Regions from separate parts of the Ectothiorhodospira sp. 9100 genome, predicted to be linked through region 2. Evidence: predicted binding sites of a transcription regulator. Region 2 holds the regulator's gene; each other region holds the start of a gene.
The links. Region 2 encodes FliA, which starts transcription of late flagellar genes. Its sites were predicted from a motif close to GCTAAAGTTNNNNNNNNNNCNGCCGATA; they were not measured.

Region 1 (4,457 bases), on a different contig from region 2:
AGCGAACCGAATTCGCCCGAAGACTCGCATCGTGCAAAACCGGTCATGCTGTAAGACATGGGATCTCCCGATCATTGACTGAGACGTGATTGTAGCGGTTCAGGAGGTATTGGGGATAAATCCGTGGACGGCCCCTGATCACTACGGGGATGTACCTGGTGCCAGTATCCGGTTCCTCAATGCCACATGAAACTCCAGATCATGCTCCCGTAGCGGCACACCCTGCCCCACGCCACTTTGCAGCATCAGCCCCAATCGCACGGCCACCGGATCCGCCGCATCAGGCAGGAGGTCGGCCATCAGTTCGGAGCCGGGCTGGAAACCGCGCAGCAACTCATGGTTGTGCAGCGATCCATGCCGGCAGCGCAGGGCGTCGTTCTGGATGAAATAGGTCACCGCGTGCAGCCCTGGCGGTGCACCGCACCAGTCGATAACACGATCCCGGACCACCTCCAGCTCACCATCCGCATGGGTGACATGCTCGGCCCCGCGAATGTCCCGGGCCAGGTAGTCCACGGCAAAGGCCATGGTCTCCTGGAGCTGGGAGAACCGCTGGGCCTCCCGATAGGCGGTGTGATTGGCGAGGAAGACCTGCACCACACCGGCCATCAGGATCAGGCCGATCACCATGGCGACCATCAACTCGACCAGTGAAAAGCCCCGTACCCCTGGCCATGACTCGGCTGGACGATGTGCGGCGCTCATGGCAACCACGCCGACGGCGGTTGCAGCGCATATTCAAAGGCCGGCCCGCCGCTCCCTTCCTCCTCGAACCGACCATCCACCCACTGGATGCGTACGGTGCAGCCCGAGGCATCGCAGTTCAGCGCGCTATCGCCAGCCTCGGGCAGGCCGACGCGCTCGGGGGCATCGGGATCATGTTGCCAGTGGCCACGCCATGGCCCCTGCACGGATTCCGGGTCCGCCACACCCGTGGCTGCCGCCAGCCACAGACGTTCACCGGCATCCATGGCCATGATGCTGGCCACGGTGCGCTGGTAGGCGGAATGGGCACTTTGCAGGGAGAACAGTTGCAACCCCGCCAGGCCGAGCAGGCCGATGGAAAGCACCAGCAGCGCAACCAGGGCTTCGACGAGGGTGAAGCCTTGGAGACGACGGGGTGCTAAGGGGGGACAGGGAAGTCGGGCTGGCATGGGGGTCACCTCCTGTGACGATATCCATTTCCTTGTGGGCCGAGCCGAGGGCGGGCAGGGGCAGACTAAGCCAACCGGGCGAGGGCATCAAGTCCTTGCAGCCGCACCCCTCATCCCAACCCCTCTCCCCCAAGGGGCGAGGGGCTCAGTGAATCGGCCCCGAAGAGGCCGTTCCCAATAGGGGGCTACGCCTTCGGGGCCCGTCAGGCCGTCACATTGATGTTGTTGCCCAGATTGGCTGGCAGCACCTGGGCGCCCGGGTCGGGCAAGGCTTCCACCAGGTTGGCGGCCACCTGGGCTTGGGCATCAATCGCCTTCTTGGTCACGGCCGTTCCTACCTCAAGGGCGGTCTGCTGCTGACTCAACTGGGTGGAGAGATTGGCAATGGCACTGGCTTCCACGGAGACCTCCGATACATCGCATGCGTGAGTGTTGAACCGTCTTTCGAAGGTTCTCTGCTCGGGTTGGCGGCCAAACGGGAGTCAACTTGAGGGCGCCGGAGAGAAAATTTTTCCCACCGTCATGAGGTCGTGGTACCCGGCCCCTGGCGTCGGCGCCACCAGCGCCCCACCAGGCCATGACGGGGCGCTGCCAGCAGGGCCACGGTGAACAGTGCCGTGGCCACCAGCACAATGGCCCCCCCAGAGGCCAGATCAAACTGGAAGGAGAGATACAGGCCCAGCACCGCCGACAGCACCCCGGTGCCCACCGAAAGCAACATCATGGTGGTCAGCCGTTCCGTGAGCAGGTGGGCGGTGGCCCCGGGCGTGATGAGCATGGCCACCACCAGAATGATGCCCACCGTCTCCAGGCTGGCCACGATGGTCAGTGTGAGCAACAGGATCAGGCCGTAATGCACCACACTGGTGTTGAAACCCAGGGCCTGGGCCTGCATGGGGTCGAAGGTGTAGAGCACCAGGGGCCGATAAAAGATCCATATCGCCATCAGGGCCACCACACCGGAGAACAGGGTGAGCATCAGGGCCGGGTACTGAACACCCAGCACGTTCCCGAAGAGGATATGCATCAGATGGGTGTTGGTGGCGATCTTGCCGATGATCACCACTCCCAGGGCGAAGGCAAAGGTGAACATGAGTCCCATGGCCGCATCAGACTTGATGCGCGTGTGCCGCTCCAGGGCCCCAATCCCCAGGGCCGAGACGGCGCCGGCCAGGAAGGCACCGATGAAGAACGGCCAGCCCAGCAGATAGGCGATGGCCACACCAGGCAGCACCGCATGGGAAATCGCATCCCCCAGCAGCGACCAGCGCTTGAGCACCACAAAACACGACAACAATCCGCAGATGGCCCCTACCAGGATGGAGGTGAGCAGGGCCCGCTGCATGAAGGCGTAGTCAAAGGGGGCCGACAGGGCCTCGGGAAACAGCCCCACAATCATCATCAGCCCAGCGATCAGCGTGTCGATCATCGCCCTGCCCAGGGTCTCGAACCAGACCATCATCAGGCCTCCACCAACGGCTCATGGCCGCGCACCCACCCCGCCGCAGCGGTGCGGGCCAGCATCTCGTCCACCAGCATGTGCTCGGGGACCCCCATGCCCACCACCTGCCGATTGAGCAGCAACACCTTGTCGGCATAACGGCGGGCACTCTCCATATCATGAGTCACCATGATCACGGTGTGCCCCGACCGGCGCTCACCGTCCAGCACCTCCATGATGAGGTGTTCACTGGCGGTATCCACCCCGGCCAGAGGCTCGTCCAGCAGCAGTATCCTGGCCTCTTGGGCAAGGGCCCGAGCCAGCAGCACGCGCTTCTTCTGACCGCCGGACAGGGCACCGATGGGCCGGTCGGCATGATCCAGCATGTTCACGGCCTCCAGGCACTGATGCACCACAGCCCAGTGCCGGGGATCGCACCAGCGCGGCGGCAGGATGCGTCGCCAGAAGGCATCGCCGCGCATATGCCCATAGCGACCGGTGAGCACCGTATCCTTCACCGAGATGGGGAAGTCCCATTCCACCGCCTCCTGTTGCGCCATATAGGCCATGACCCCGGCGCGGCGCTGGCTGGCCGGATCTTCCCCCAGCACCCGCACGCGTCCCCGCAGGGCCTTCATCACCCCCAGCAGGATGCGAAACAGGGTGGACTTGCCGGCCCCATTGGGGCCGATGATGGCCGTCCACTGGCCGGCGGGCAGATCGACATCCACATCCTCCAGCACCGGCTGCCCGTGATAGGCCGCGTACACATGATGAACCTCCACGGCGGGCGCGGGGTGAGGCATGGTGTCATTCATCCCGGCCACCTCCCAGATGGTCCTTCAGCAACACCTTGTTGTGGCGCATCATGGCGAAATAGTCCCCTGCACCACTGCCCGGCTGTCCGACGGAGTCCACGTACAATGGGCCGGCCACGGTCACCCCGGCATCCTCGGCCACACTGCGCACGTGGCGATCCGAGATGGTGCTTTCCCAGAAGATAGCCTTTGGCGACTGTTCGCGCACCCGGTCCACCACGCGCATGATCTGCCGGGGAGAGCCTTCCGTCTCGGCGTTGTTGCCCCAGATGCCGTCATGGCGCAGATCATAGGCGGCACCAAAATAGATGAACGCCGCCTCGCTGGTGACCAACAGGCGATGCCCCTCAGGAATGACCGACAGGGCCTCCTGGATCTCCTTATGAAGCGCCTCAAGGTCCGCCTCCAGCGCCTGGGCACGAGCCGTGAATGCCTCGGACCGTTGGGGATCGACCGCCCCCAAGGCCTGGGCGATGACATGGCCATAGGCGGCAGCATTGCGGGGGTCCATCCACAAATGTGGATCGGGATCGCCTTCGAAATCACCGACCATGATGGGCTGGGTCTCCACTCCGGACTGCTCAGCCACGGCGACCACGGGTGTATCGCGTACCGTGGTGGCGCGCACCTGCCCCATCCACTGCTCCAGCATGTAGCCGTTATAGAGCACCAGGTCGGCCTTCTCCAGAGCCTTGAAATTATCCGGCGTCAGCTCCCAGTCGTGCACCTCGGCACCCACGGGAGTCAACACGTCCACCCGGGCATCCTCCCCCGCGACTCGCTGGGCCAGATCCCCCAGGACGGAAAAAGTGGCCACCACCCGCAGGGCCTCGTTGGCGGCGAGCGGTGAAACCGCGCCCAAAGCCAGCACGAGCAACACGACGATGCGGATGTATCCCATGACACCACCATTAAATGATAATTAGTCTTAGTTTAATAATAGTCATGGGTGACTGAACTTTCCAGTCCAGCAGGCCCCATTCGTGATTGTCCACGCCCTGCCTCTCCCGGCAGGGTTGCCACCAAGGCGCCAATGATCCACCC
Region 2 (4,457 bases):
CTCCAGGTTCAGGAACCCCGCGCCGCCCTTGATGGTGTGAAAACTCCGAAAGACGGAGTTCAGCAGATCCTTATCTTCAGGCGTTCGCTCCAACTGCACCAACTGCTCACCGAGGGCGTCCAGGATCTCGCTGGCCTCAATGAGAAAGTCGTTCAGGATTTCGTCGTCGGTGTCCAGAGTCATGCCTTGTTCTCGCGCGTCGTGCGGATGCCCTTCTCACTCCCAGGTTGGCGGCCAACTCCGGGAATTCTGAAATGGGCATACACCCGGGGGTGGGCCCTTGGAACCGTTCAAAAGCCCAGGCTGGAGAGCAGATCGTCCACATCATCCTGCCCGCTGACCACTTCTCCCTTGTCGGAAGTCCCTGAGACCGCCGGTCCGGTCCCGGCACTGGCGGGACCGGTATTGTCACCGGGATCTGCCGACTTCCTGTCACTGTCGGGTTTGGTAAGTCGCTGTCCTGACACCTTGACAAGCCCAACCAGGTTATCCTCCAGATCCTGCACCAGGGTCATGACCCGGCGAATCACCTGACCGGTCAGATCCTGAAAATCCTGGGCCATGAGCACTTCGGACAGCCCCTTGCGCAGCTTCTCCGCATCCCGCTCCGTATCCGCGAGAAAATCGCTCAATTGCTGGCTCACCTGTCTGAATTCCTCAAGGGACATCTCGCGCTGGCGAAAGCGCGCCCATTCCCCACCCAACTCTCCGGCTCGACTGGCCAGCGACTCGGCCACGGGCAGGTTGTCCTCCACTGCATTGAGCGTACGGTGGGCCGCCTGCTCGGTCATGGCCACCACGTAGTTCAGACGCTCCTTGGCATCGGGAATGTCCTGATGAGTGAGTTCAGACAGGCGAGTATCCAGGCGGAAGCTGTTAAGCGCCTCATGCAGATCACGGGTCAGTTTGCCCAGTTCCTGGAACAGCATGCTCTCGTGCATGCGGCCCAGTTCCTCGATCAGATGGCCGGCCTTGTCTTCGTGACCGGCTTCCATCATCTGAACCAGTTCCCGGGCCCGTTCCAGTTGTTCCTTCCTGAACAGGGCCTCTTTGTCACTGTCTTGGCGAGTATCCATGGGGAATGATCAACCGTTTTGCTCGAGGCGTTCGAAGATCCTGTCGATCTTTTCCCGCAGGGTTTCGGCCGTGAACGGCTTGACGATGTAGCCGTTCACGCCCGCCTGGGCCGCCTCCACGATCTGTTCACGCTTGGCTTCCGCGGTCACCATGAGCACCGGCATGTCCTTGATGCGGGGATCCGCCCGGACCGCCCGTAGCAGATCAATACCGGGCATGATGGGCATGTTCCAATCGGTGACCAGAAAATCGAAGTTACCATTTTGCAGCATGGGTAACGCCGTATGTCCGTCATCCGCCTCGGAGGTATTGTTGTACCCAAGATCCCGCAGCAAGTTCTTGATGATGCGACGCATTGTGGAAAAGTCATCCACAATGAGGATCTTCATATTCTTATCCACAAAAACCTCCAGTGATGCGCAAATCGTTAGCTGCGCGTCCACCGCGCAGAATGAATACGTGTTCCAGACTTCGGCAGCCTTGAGGGCGTCTCAGACCCGGACGCCATCCCCTACCCAGTCGCCCATGCGTGCCTTCAGTCGCATCAGTGCCTGACCATGGAGTTGGCAAACCCGGGATTCGCTGACCCCCAACACCTGGCCAATCTCTCGCAGGTTCAATTCCTCGTCATAATACAGGGACAACACGAGTCTTTCCCGTTCCGGCAACTCGCCGATGTTGTCCACCAGGGCCTTCTTGAAATCGGTTCGCGTCAGATCCATCAGGGGATCCGGCCCATCGGAGGTCAGCAGGTTGTCTACCGAGGAGTCCGCATCCCCCAGGTCGTCAAAGCCCAGCACCCGGCTTGAGACTGCATCGCGGAGCATATCCTGGTAGGTGGTCATGTCCACACCGAGCGCCTCCGCAATCTCCGCCGCCGAGGCCTCCCGTCCCTCCCGATTCTCGATCTGACGGATCACCTCGCTGATCCGTCGCGAGTGTCGATGGACGGAACGGGGCGTCCAGTCACTGCGACGGACCTCATCCAGCATGGCGCCGCGAATGCGGATACCGGCATAGGTCTCGAAACTGGCACCCTGGGATGGATCATACTGACGGGCAGCCTCCAGCAGGCCGATAATGCCTGACTGAATCAGATCATCGACCTGAACATTGGAAGGCAGGCGCGCCAGCAGGTGATAGGCAATACGCTTCACCAGGGTGACATGCTCATCCACCAGGGTATTGGGGTCCAACTGTTGGCTGGCATACATGGCAAGACCGCTTATGGCGCTGGCTCCAGGTCACTCTGATCGGTATTGATCAGACGTTCCACGAAAAATTCGATTCCCCCCCGGGCCCCCCGCGGCATGGGCCACTGCTCAATGCGCGAGGGCAAGGCCCTGAAGGATCGGGCAGCCGGTGATGAAGGAAAGGCCTCAACCACGGACTGACGACGTTGCACCGCCTTGCGAAGATAATCGTCGTAAGGAATCGAGCCCACATAGTCGAGCATGACATCGTCGAGAAAACGGTCACAGACGGCGACCAGTTTGCGGAACAGACTCCGCCCCTCGTCTTCCTGCTCATTGCGCACCATGTTGGCCAGGATGCGAAACCGCATCACCCCGTGATCCCGATACAGGACCTTGATCAGTGCATAGGCATCCGTGATGGAAGCCGGTTCATCACAGACCACCACCAACACCTCATGGGCGGCCCGACAGAAACTGGTCACGCTGTCATGGAGACCGGCGGCGGTATCCACCACCAACACATCCAGCGGGTGAGTGAGTTCACTGAAGGCATGGATGATGCCTACATGCTGAGCGCGACCCAGGTCAGCCATATCGGCGATACCCGAAGCTGCCGGCACAATCAGTATACCGTTGGGGCCCTCCACCACCACCTCGTCCAGAGAACAATGTCCCTCCAGTACGTGAGACAGATTCCTCTTGGGCTGCAACCCCAACAGCAGATCCACATTGGCCAGCCCCAGGTCCGCATCCATGAGCATGACGTGCTTGCCTGCACGCGCCATGGCGGCACACAGGTTCACCGATACATTGGTCTTGCCCACCCCCCCCTTGCCGCTGGACACGGCAATCACCCGAACCGGCCGGGACGTATCCCGACGCCCCGAGGCGCTGCTTTGATTCTCACTGGGTGAAGGCATGGGTAAACCTGGCGCTAAGATCGTTGACACTGTCAGGACGCGGGGTCACGGGCGATTGCCGTGCCCGCGACAGGGAACGAGGCCGACGCTCGGAATACCTCTCCGGGGCCTCAAGCGCCGCCGCCGCCATCTGAACCAGCCGCGGGGCACTGGCGGCCAGCAAATCCTCGGGGATCCTCTGGCCTGCACTGATGAAATTAAGCGGCAGCCGGGATGAGATCAGGGCGGACAACACCTCGCCCAGGCTGGCGGCTTCATCCATCTTGGTCAAGATGCAGCCCTGGGGCTGCAACCCGCTGAATCCGCTCAGGGTCTCGTCCACCACTGCCTTTTGCACGTTGGCCGCCATGACCAGCATCACCCGGGCGGCAGACGTCGACGTCACTCGGGCAAGCTCATCGAGCATGTCCTTGTCACGCTGATTGGTTCCGGTCGTGTCGATCAATACAAGCCTTTTGGACTTCACCCGCCTAAGCATATCCTTGAGTTGCTGCTCTGTCTGCGCCAGATGAACGGTCACTCCCAGTAACTGACCGATGGTCTGCAACTGACGATGAGCGCCCAGACGATAGACATCGGTGGTGATGATCGCGATGGACTCCTGCCCGTGCCGCAGGCTGACCAGCGCCGCCAGTTTGGCCAGCGTTGTGGTCTTACCCACGCCGCTGGGACCCACAAAGGCAATGATACCATTGTGATCCAGCAGATCATCGTCCGCGATGGGCAGCAGGGCCGCCAACTGGCGCAGGGCCTCGGACCAGCCCTCCACGGGCTCGAACCGACCGGCACCAGGAGCCTCATCCAACTCCACTGCACTGGCCACTGTCCTGGCGACTTCGTGATCCACCCCCATGGAGGCCAGGCGCTGAACAATAGCGGCACGCCAAGGCTCGGAACGGGCAAATTCCTGATCCATCAGTACCGAAAGCTGCTCCTGCAACAGCCCGCGCAAACCCTGAATTTCCTTGCGCATGGCCTTGAAGGCAGCATCCTCGGGGTCACCCTGAGCTGCTGTCCCGGCCTTGGCCGGACCCGCCTCCGTCTTGCGGGAGGGACGGCCCTTGGCCTTGGCCTTGGCCGGCGGCTCAACCAGAGGTGTCATCATCGCGCTCAAGGGGTCATCACCCGACGACTCCATCGTGTTCCCGGGGGAGTCCGTATCCCGAGGTCTACGGGCCCAGGAGTCTCCATGACGCGAGGGGGTGGTCCGCCCTCGAGGCGTCGAGGTCGTATCGACACTCAACGAGAGCAGGTCCTCCTCGAG
Region 3 (4,457 bases), on a different contig from region 2:
ATTCGAGCATCCGGTCATCGAGCGCCTGCCAGACAACTGGCTGGAGAATTCTCCCGGGGAGTTGATTTCCGCCGTCTCCCTGGCGCTGGAGTCTTCAGATATGCCTGAGCGCAGCCTTGATGAACTCTCGGCGTTGTTTGGCGACAACATCATCATCGGTTCCGAGGTGGTGGGCGGCAAGGGGCGCGCCTGGTCGGACCTGCGTATCCATGAGGATGGTTTTGCCCGCGTCCTGCTGCGCAACGACAATCTCACCGAGGCCCAGGCCGGTCGACTGATCAAGCGCATCCTCGAGGTGAACGCCTATCGGGCCATGTCATTGATGGGTCTGCCCATGGCCCGCAAGGCCAGCCGCTCCCTGGGCACGGCAGACCGTCGGCTCGCGGAACTGGCGGCCCGCATGACCGAGCAGGGCAGTCACCACTCCGGCGAGACCCAGGGGCAACTGCTGGCCGACCTCACCCATCTAGCCTCCCAGATTGAGGCCGTGGCAGCCCAGACCACCTACCGCTTCGATGCCTCCCGGGCCTATTATCATGTGGTCCAGCAACGCCTGGAACAATTGCGGCAGCGACGTATCGAGGGCCTGCAGACCTTCACCGAGTTTCTCGAAGCCCGCCTGGCACCAGCCGTGGCCACCTGCGACTCCGTGGGAGAGCGGCAACGCGGGCTGGCCGAGAGGGCAGCGCGCTTGACCGCCTTGCTCAGGGCTCGGGTAGAGGTCAACCTGCAAGGCCAGAACCGCAACCTGCTGGAATCCATGGACCGCCGCGCCAGACTGCAACTACGACTGCAGGATACCGTGGAAGGGCTTTCTGTCATCGCCATCAGCTATTACGGCGTGGGTTTGGTGGGTTACGCGCTCAAAGGGCTGGAGAGCCAGGGCATCCCCATCAGCACCACCCTGGGCATGGGCCTCGCCACCCCCGTGGTGGCCCTCAGCGCCTGGCTGTTCCTGCAACGCGTCAAGCGGCGCATCCTCGCGGACGAAAAGGGCGCGCACTGATCTCTTCTCCCCTCTCCCTCTCACCCGAAGGGGGAGGGGCCTGGAACGTATCTTTCATCATCGGAAGTGCCTCACCATCAAGATGCAGGGGAGTTAGGGGCGCGTTCGCTGGACGCATGGCATAATGCCTCGGCAAGTACAGCACACCCTCAGCACAAGGAACCCCTTGTCGGCCCAAACCGCCGGCGCATCCGCCAAGGATGGATGACGGTCAAGTTAACGCGGTTTCTGCCGATATAATCTGGCGGACACGAAAGAAATCCTGCCAAGGGCCTGGCAGCCAACGGGGAATCGCAATGCGACGTATTTCAGACCTGCCGATCTGGGTCCGCCTGGTGGGCGCCATGTGGTTGATACTCGTGCCTGCCTGGGCGGGCATGATCCTCTGGGCCATCCACGAGCAGCGTGGCACGGCTATCGAGCAGGCGGAGGGCTTCTCCTCCACCATCCATGAAATGACCATGGCTGGCCTGACCACCATGATGATCACTGGCACCACCCATCGGCGGGATGAATTCCTTGATCAAATCGTCGAACTCCAGAGTGTCTCGGATCTTCGCGTGTTGCGTGGACAACCGGTGGCCCAGCAATACGGCCCGGGCACCGAACATGAACAGCCCCAGGATGCCACAGAGCGAGCGGTTCTCGAGACGGGTGAGCCCCATCTGGCCCTGTCGGAGGATAGAAGTTTGCTCCGAGCGGTGTTGCCGGTCATCAACCAAACGGACTATCTGGGCAAGAACTGCACCTCCTGCCATGCCATGGCGGCCGAGGGTGACATCCTGGGCGCCGTCAGCATGCAGGTTCGGCTGGACGAGGTGAATGCCGCCGTTCAGCGCTTTGGCTGGAGCATCACCCTGCTGGCCATTGCCGTCAGCGTTCCGATACTGCTCTTGCTGTACTTTTTCGTGCGACGCTTCGTCACCACGCCTCTCAACCACATGGCCCAGGGGCTCAAGGGAATTGCAGAGGGGGACGGTGATCTGGCCCATCGGCTGAAAGTCGAGGGCAAGGACGAGATCGGTGAGGCCGCGCGGGCCTTCAACGCCATGATGGACAACTTCCGCGACCTCATCAGCCGCATACTGGATTCCACGTCCCATCTGGCCCGGGCCGCGACTGACCTGGCCGCCATTACGGAGCGCACCGATGCCGGCGTGAGCCGCCAGCGTTCCGAGGTGGACCAACTGGCCACGGCCATGAACGAAATGAACGCCACGGCCCAGGAGGTGGCGCGCAGTGCGCAACAGGGTGCTGATGCCACCCGTGATGCTCAGGGCGCGGCGCTGAGTGGCAAGGATGTGGTCGCCGGCACCCTGGACCGCATCGAGAAACTGGCCGAGGAAGTGCAGCGGGCCGCCGATGTCATCCGCGACCTGGACAAGGACAGCGAGCAGATCGGCAAGGTGCTGGACGTGATCCGGGGCATTGCCGAGCAGACCAACCTGCTGGCCCTGAATGCGGCCATCGAGGCCGCCCGTGCCGGAGAGGCCGGACGCGGATTCGCGGTGGTGGCCGACGAGGTGCGCTCTCTGGCCACCCGTACCCAGAGCTCCACCCAGGAAATCCAGGAGATGATCGAGCGCCTGCAACAGACCAGCCAGCGCGCGGTGGTGGTGATGGAGGAAAGTCAGCAGTATGCGCAATCCAGCCGCGACAGTGCCGCGGAGGCGGGGCACTCTCTGGATTCCATCACCCAGGCGGTGAGCACCATCAACGATGTGAATACGCAGGTGGCCAGTTCAGCCGAGGAACAAAGCGCCGTGGCCGAGGAGATGAACCGGAACGTGACCAGCATCTCCGATGCCGCCGAGGAGAATGCCCAGGGCGCCCGGGAAACCACCCAGGCGTCGGAGCAACTCTCCAGGCTGGCCAACGAGCTTCAGGACCTGGTGGGGCGCTTCAAGGTCTGAACACTCGGAGCCGGGGGCATCCAGGAGAGGGGCGACGATCCCGTCGCCCCTGGCATTGCTCAACTCTCCGACATCTCCACGATGGCCGAGACAATGTCGTTCATGGTGATCAGACCGACCATATCGTTATTGTTCAACACCACAATGCGACGAATACGCTGCAGCACCATCAACCGTGCCACATGCTTTACCTCCATCTCCGCCGGCACGGTGATCACGGGCTTTGAACACACGTCATAGACATTGACGAGATCAATATCCCCCTCTTCCGCAACAATGGTCCGCAATATGGTGGTATAGGTGATGATGCCGTAGGCATCATGAGGTTGTCGCTTATCCACCACCAGAGACTTCACCCGGTGGCGCTTCATCTCCAGCATGGCTTCGCGGATGGTTGCGAGTGGAGAAATGGTCGCCACGTTCTTGACCATAAGATCTTTGACCAGCATGAATAACCTCTGGGTAGTATGAAGGGACGGCCCGGGGCGACCAGTCAGGCCTAGATGTCGTCCTTGATACGCTCCTCGAAGCGCTCCACCTGACGCAGGTCGATCCCCGCGATATGCTCCAGGGGCACCGTGAAAACCACACCATGGGAGTGGGATTTCAGGTCCAGTTCATCGCGCAGGGACTTCATCACGGCCAGGGAGAGTTTTTTTTCCAGCACGAAGACAAGCGCCGACTGGCTGCCTTCATAGGTCAGCCCAAAAAATGTCTTCTTTTCCTTGCCACCAATACCGCGGGCATCGAGGATGGTCACGCCACCTGCCCCGGCCTTGCGCGCCACGTCAATGGCCTTTTCTTCCAGGTTTTCGGCCAGAATGGCCACCAGCACGGCAAACTTCATGACGGTTGCTGCCTCCAGCGATTGGCAAGTTCGACGGCGATAGCATAGAGCATCACGCTGATGATCGGGAAGATCGACGCAAAGGCAATCAGACCAAAACCATCAATGAGCACGTTGCGATCCTCAATGTGCGTCGCCAGACCAATGCCCAGGGCGGTGACCAAGGGCACGGTCACCTCCGAGGTGGTCACCCCGCCCAGATCATAGGCCAGGGCAACGATGTAGCGGGGCGCCAACCAGGTGAGCAGGATCACCACTGCATAGCCCCCCATGATGTAGTAATGAATGGGATCGCCGACGATGATCCGGTGCACCCCCAGCGTGATCCCCACGGCCACCCCCATGGCCACCAGCAGGCGGATGGTATTGCCATTGAGCTTCCCCCTGCCCGCCTCCTGTGCCTTCTGACCAATGGCGATCAGGGCCGGCTCGGCCATGGTGGTGGCAAACCCGATACTGAAGGCAAAGAGATACACGAACAGGAAACCATCCAGGGTGATCAGCTGTTCCGCCATGCTCCTGCCGATGGGAAACAAACCCAGCTTAAGGCCCAGCACAAAGGCATACAGGCCGAAGATGACCAGGATGAAACCGGCCATCACCTTGTGCACATGAGCGATACCTTTGCGGATCACCAGGTACTGGAAAACCAGGATCACGGCAATGATGGGCAACACATCGCGAAACATCA
Region 4 (4,457 bases), on a different contig from region 2:
ACCGTAGCAAGACGGGCATCCCGCCGACGATCCATGGACGGGCTGCGTGGGCCACTGGCTGCCACCAGTTCTCCCTGGTGATCATAAACGTAGGCACCGTAGACCTGATCGATGCGAAAGGCGGAATCCAGGGCCTGCTGGATATTACTCCGCTCGCCACGGGAGAGGGCGTCGCTCAGGGGCAGATGAATGGCGCGTGCCACCAGCTCGATATCGTGCTGCATCCGCGTTTCCATGTGCGACTCGAGGGTCTTGAGGCCAGACCAGCCCGCCAGAAGCACGATGATCAGCAAGGGGGCGAGCACAAAGGCGAGCAGGGCAGCCCGCAGGCTGTAAGGATACCCAGGAAGTTTCATGGCAATGGCCGGGTGGTGGATTCAGGCGACGCGATTAGCCGCTTTGATCATGATACCCGATACGAAAACCACCCCAGTGACGTCCTTTGACGAAGATGGGCACGGAGAGATCATGCATGATCTCTCCGGTGTCCCGCTTGTAAGTCTGCAACAAATAGGGTTTTTGATGCGAACCGCAGCGGGATCCGGTGCGGTCCTTGAAGATGCGCTTGGTGCGGTTATTGGCCAGATCCTTCTCATAATCGCCGGTCAGGGCCTTGGCATAACGCCGGTTATGGGTGGGGAAATAGCCCCGATCATCCACAGCACCGGCATAGGCGATAAAGCGATGGCGCTCCAGGATGGGCTCCTGTATGGCTGGCAGCACCTGATCGGTGAAATCGTCAAAGCGTGTCTTGTGCTTTACCGGGTCGGTATCCGGTATCGGCTTGTAGTTGCGGTCGAAGAGATCCTCCAGGCGAATGCGCCCGGCATCCACCGCCGCTTCGAAGGCACGGCCCACAGCGGCAGCAGCCTGTTCCGCCTCATGGCGCACCTGATCATGCAGGCCTCCCAGTCCCACATCCCCCAGGAGTTCATAAATCAGTTCTGCCCGTTCCGCCAATTGTTCCGCCTGCGCGGACAAATGACTGACATCATCCTCCGTCTCCCGTAGATGGCTGCTCACGGTCTGAATCGCCCGGGTCACCTCATCGAGATGTTGATGGTTCTGCTCGGCGCCACTGACCACCGTCTGGATGCAATTATCGGCATTGGCAGAGTGATTGAGGATGTCAGAGAGGTGCTGATCCACCTTCACGGTGCGATCGGCACTGCCCTGGACTGACTCCACCAACTGCTGCATGGTGGAGGCGGCCTGGTGGGTTTCGGTATTGATCTCCTGCACCATCTGGCCAATCTCGCCGGTGGCCTGCGAGGTACGGTTGGCCAGGCTGCGCACCTCATCGGCCACCACCGCGAACCCCCGTCCCTGTTCACCGGCTCGGGCGGCCTCGATGGCCGCATTCAAGGCCAGCAGATTGGTCTGTTCGGCAATGCCACTGATCACCTGGGTGATGCGCTGGATCTCGCCAGCCCGGCCCTCGAGACGGGACATGAGTTGCGAGGCCTGCTCCATGCGGGCCTTCATCTCCTCCATATGACTCAGGGCGTCTTCCACGCAGGCATGACCGTCGTGACTGGCCTCGTTGGTCAGACGAGCGCTCTCGGCTGCCTGTTCTGAACTCTCCACGGAGGTCTGCACCGTGGCGGAGATCTGCCCGGAGGCATCAGCAATACCATTGACGGTGGAGACCTGGGAGTGAACCCGCTGCTTCAGGGTGACCGAGGCGTGGGACACCTCCGCGGCGGAAACGGCGATACGCGATCCCGTATCGGCCAATCGCCCCGCCAGCTTACCTTGCTGATCCAGGGCCTGGGCGATGATCTTGACCCGGCTATCATCATGATCACCCAGTGGGGTAGGGGTGCGGGAGCGGCAGCGCGTGTACAGCGCCTCCAGGTTCCGTTCCCGGGGTGCCACTTGCAGTCTGTCCATCACCGCCACGGCACCGCCGGTGGCGAGCACGGAAGCCAGGATGGCCGATCCCGGCCCGGGCCCCAGCAACCACACGAGACTGAGGGCCAGCAATCCGGACAGTACCACCAGGCCGGTCATAAGGAGCATGCGTTGTGTCATGGCGAGATCCGTGATGAGGAAAACACGGGGCGCCTGCCGGGCGCCTCCCTGCGAGTTCAGTATCGGCCAATACCGTCAGGCCTGTAGGGTTTGATTCACCTCAATTTACCCCCAGTACCCCTATGTGCAAAGCACACCGGTCGGCTAGATGCCCAGTTCGTCCCAAATCTCATCAACCCGTCGTTTCACCTCGTCACTCATGACGATGGGCGTACCCCACTCCCGTTGAGTCTCTCCAGGCCACTTGTTGGTGGCATCAAAACCCATTTTGGAACCGAGGCCGGAGACAGGAGAGGCAAAATCAAGATAATCAATAGGGGTATTATCGATAGTGACCGTATCCCGACCGGGATCCATACGGGTGGTCATGGCCCAGATCACGTCCTTCCAGTCCCGCGCATTCACATCATCATCCACGATGATCACGAACTTGGTGTACATGAACTGACGCAGGAAGGACCACACGCCCAGCATCACCCGCTTGGCGTGGCCCGCATACTGTTTACGGATACTCACCACCGCCAGACGGTAGGAACACCCCTCCGGCGGGAGATAGAAATCAACGATCTCGGGAAACTGCTTTCGCAGGATGGGCACAAACACCTCATTGAGGGCCACGCCCAGGATGGCCGGCTCGTCCGGTGGCCGACCCGTATAGGTGCTGTGATAGATGGGGTCCGGGCGATGCGTCATGCGTTCCACGGTGAACACCGGAAAGCTGTCCACTTCATTGTAATACCCGGTATGGTCGCCAAATGGCCCCTCAGGTGCCATGTCATCCGGATGGATCACGCCCTCCAGAATGATCTCGGCGGTGGCCGGCACCTGCAGATCATTGCCCAGACAAGTGGTCAGTTCCGTGCGGGAACCCCGCAGTAAACCCGCAAAGGCATGCTCCGAGAGGGTATCGGGCACCGGGGTGACGGCCCCCAGGATGGTGGCAGGATCGGCACCCAGGATCACGGAGACCGGGAAGGGTTTGCCAGGGTGGGCCTTTTGCCATTCCCGAAAATCCAGGGCGCCCCCGCGATGGGATAACCAGCGCATGATCACCCGGTTGCGACCGATCACCTGCTGCCGATAAATCCCCATGTTCTGACGTTCCTTGTGGGGGCCGCGGGTCACCACCAGACCCCAGGTGATCAAGGGACCGGCATCCCCCGGCCAGCAGACCTGCACGGGGAGTTCTCCAAGGTCCACTTCATCCCCCTTCTTGACCACGCTCTGACACACCCCGTGACGTACCTTTTTGGGCGCCATGTCCAGCACCTTCTTGAAGACAGGCAGGGTACTCCAGGCTTCCTTGATCCCCTTGGGCGGATCGGGTTCCTTGAGGAAGGCCAGCAACTTGCCCACCTCGCGCAGGGCTTCCACAGAATCCTCGCCCATGCCTAGAGCCACCCGGCGGGGGGTGCCAAAGAGATTGCCCAACACCGGCATGCGATGTCCGGTAGGGTTCTCGAAGAGCAGGGCAGGGCCCTCGGCGCGGAGCGTGCGATCGCAGATCTCTGTCATCTCCAGGCGCGGGTCGACGGGCGTCTGGATGCGCTTTAATTCGCCCATGGCCTCCAGGCCCTGGATGAACTCGCGAAGGTCACGATATTTCATGATGGTCCGGTCTACAGGTGAAAGTCGGCAACGACGGGCGCATGGTCGGAGGGGCGCTCCAGTCTTCGTGGCGCCACATCGATTGTACTGGCGGTACACTGCCCGGCCAGGGCGGTTGTGGCCAGGATCAGATCGATTCGCAGCCCCTGATTGCGGCGGAAACGGGCGGCCCGGTAATCCCACCAGCTATAACTCGCATCCGGCTGATCAAAACGCCTGAAGACATCCACGAAACCCAGATCCATGAGGGTCTTGAGCGCCTCCCGCTCAGGTATGGAGCACAGGATTCGCTCGTGCCAGGCCTCAGGATCGTAGACGTCGCGATCCTCGGGGGCAATGTTGAAATCACCCAGCACCACCACATGCTCATGCCGATCCCGCTCGGTACGCAGAAACTCGGTGACCCGACGCAGCCATTCCAGCTTGTAGACATACTTTTCGGACCCCACCTCGGAGCCATTGACCACGTAGAGGTTGATCACACGCACGCCGTCCACGGTGGCGGCCAGGATGCGCCGATCCGGGCTCTCCACGCCGGGGGGATCGGTCACCGGGTCCATGGCCGCCTTCCGTGAGAGCAGGGCCACGCCGTTATAGGTCTTCTGCCCCCCAAACACGGCCTGATAGCCCGCCTCCGACAGCGCCTCCACCGGGAAAGCCTCATCAATGAGCTTGGTTTCCTGAAGGGCCAGTACGTCGGGACGCTGCTGCTCCAGCCAGTCCAGTACATGGGGCAGACGCACCTTCAGGGAATTGACATTCCAGGTGGCGATCCTCATGCCGCGGCCAGCCCCGAATGACGCAACAGGGCCTCG

Region 1: a site for FliA is predicted at 1,620-1,647, ahead of LPW29_RS04175 (YjfB family protein). Genes of this name have one in related genera too.
Region 3: a site for FliA is predicted at 1,216-1,243, ahead of LPW29_RS07050 (methyl-accepting chemotaxis protein). Genes of this name have one in related genera too.
Region 4: a site for FliA is predicted at 2,095-2,122, ahead of LPW29_RS04895 (methyl-accepting chemotaxis protein). Genes of this name have one in related genera too.

Annotation. Positions count from the first base shown of each region.
Region 1 is NZ_JAJNAN010000008.1:15,824-20,280, forward strand. Features, by position in the region: gene LPW29_RS04160 (YicC/YloC family endoribonuclease) at 1-59, opposite strand, end outside; gene LPW29_RS04165 (PilW family protein) at 142-705, opposite strand; gene pilV (type IV pilus modification protein PilV) at 702-1,154, opposite strand; gene LPW29_RS04175 (YjfB family protein) at 1,358-1,555, opposite strand; gene LPW29_RS04180 (metal ABC transporter permease) at 1,675-2,616, opposite strand; gene LPW29_RS04185 (metal ABC transporter ATP-binding protein) at 2,616-3,413, opposite strand; gene LPW29_RS04190 (metal ABC transporter solute-binding protein, Zn/Mn family) at 3,406-4,314, opposite strand.
Region 2 is NZ_JAJNAN010000004.1:56,278-60,734, forward strand. Features, by position in the region: gene LPW29_RS02490 (chemotaxis protein CheA) at 1-183, opposite strand, end outside; gene LPW29_RS02495 (protein phosphatase CheZ) at 291-1,076, opposite strand; gene LPW29_RS02500 (chemotaxis response regulator CheY) at 1,086-1,466, opposite strand; gene LPW29_RS02505 (RNA polymerase sigma factor FliA) at 1,569-2,291, opposite strand; gene LPW29_RS02510 (MinD/ParA family protein) at 2,303-3,193, opposite strand; gene flhF (flagellar biosynthesis protein FlhF) at 3,177-4,457, opposite strand, start outside.
Region 3 is NZ_JAJNAN010000016.1:32,498-36,954, forward strand. Features, by position in the region: gene LPW29_RS07045 (DUF3422 family protein) at 1-1,006, shown strand, start outside; gene LPW29_RS07050 (methyl-accepting chemotaxis protein) at 1,303-2,919, shown strand; gene LPW29_RS07055 (CBS domain-containing protein) at 2,979-3,368, opposite strand; gene LPW29_RS07060 (P-II family nitrogen regulator) at 3,419-3,766, opposite strand; gene LPW29_RS07065 (DUF1538 domain-containing protein) at 3,763-4,457, opposite strand, start outside.
Region 4 is NZ_JAJNAN010000010.1:4,444-8,900, forward strand. Features, by position in the region: gene LPW29_RS04890 (sensor histidine kinase) at 1-356, opposite strand, end outside; gene LPW29_RS04895 (methyl-accepting chemotaxis protein) at 391-2,022, opposite strand; gene ubiD (4-hydroxy-3-polyprenylbenzoate decarboxylase) at 2,179-3,642, opposite strand; gene xth (exodeoxyribonuclease III) at 3,654-4,421, opposite strand; gene prlC (oligopeptidase A) at 4,418-4,457, opposite strand, start outside.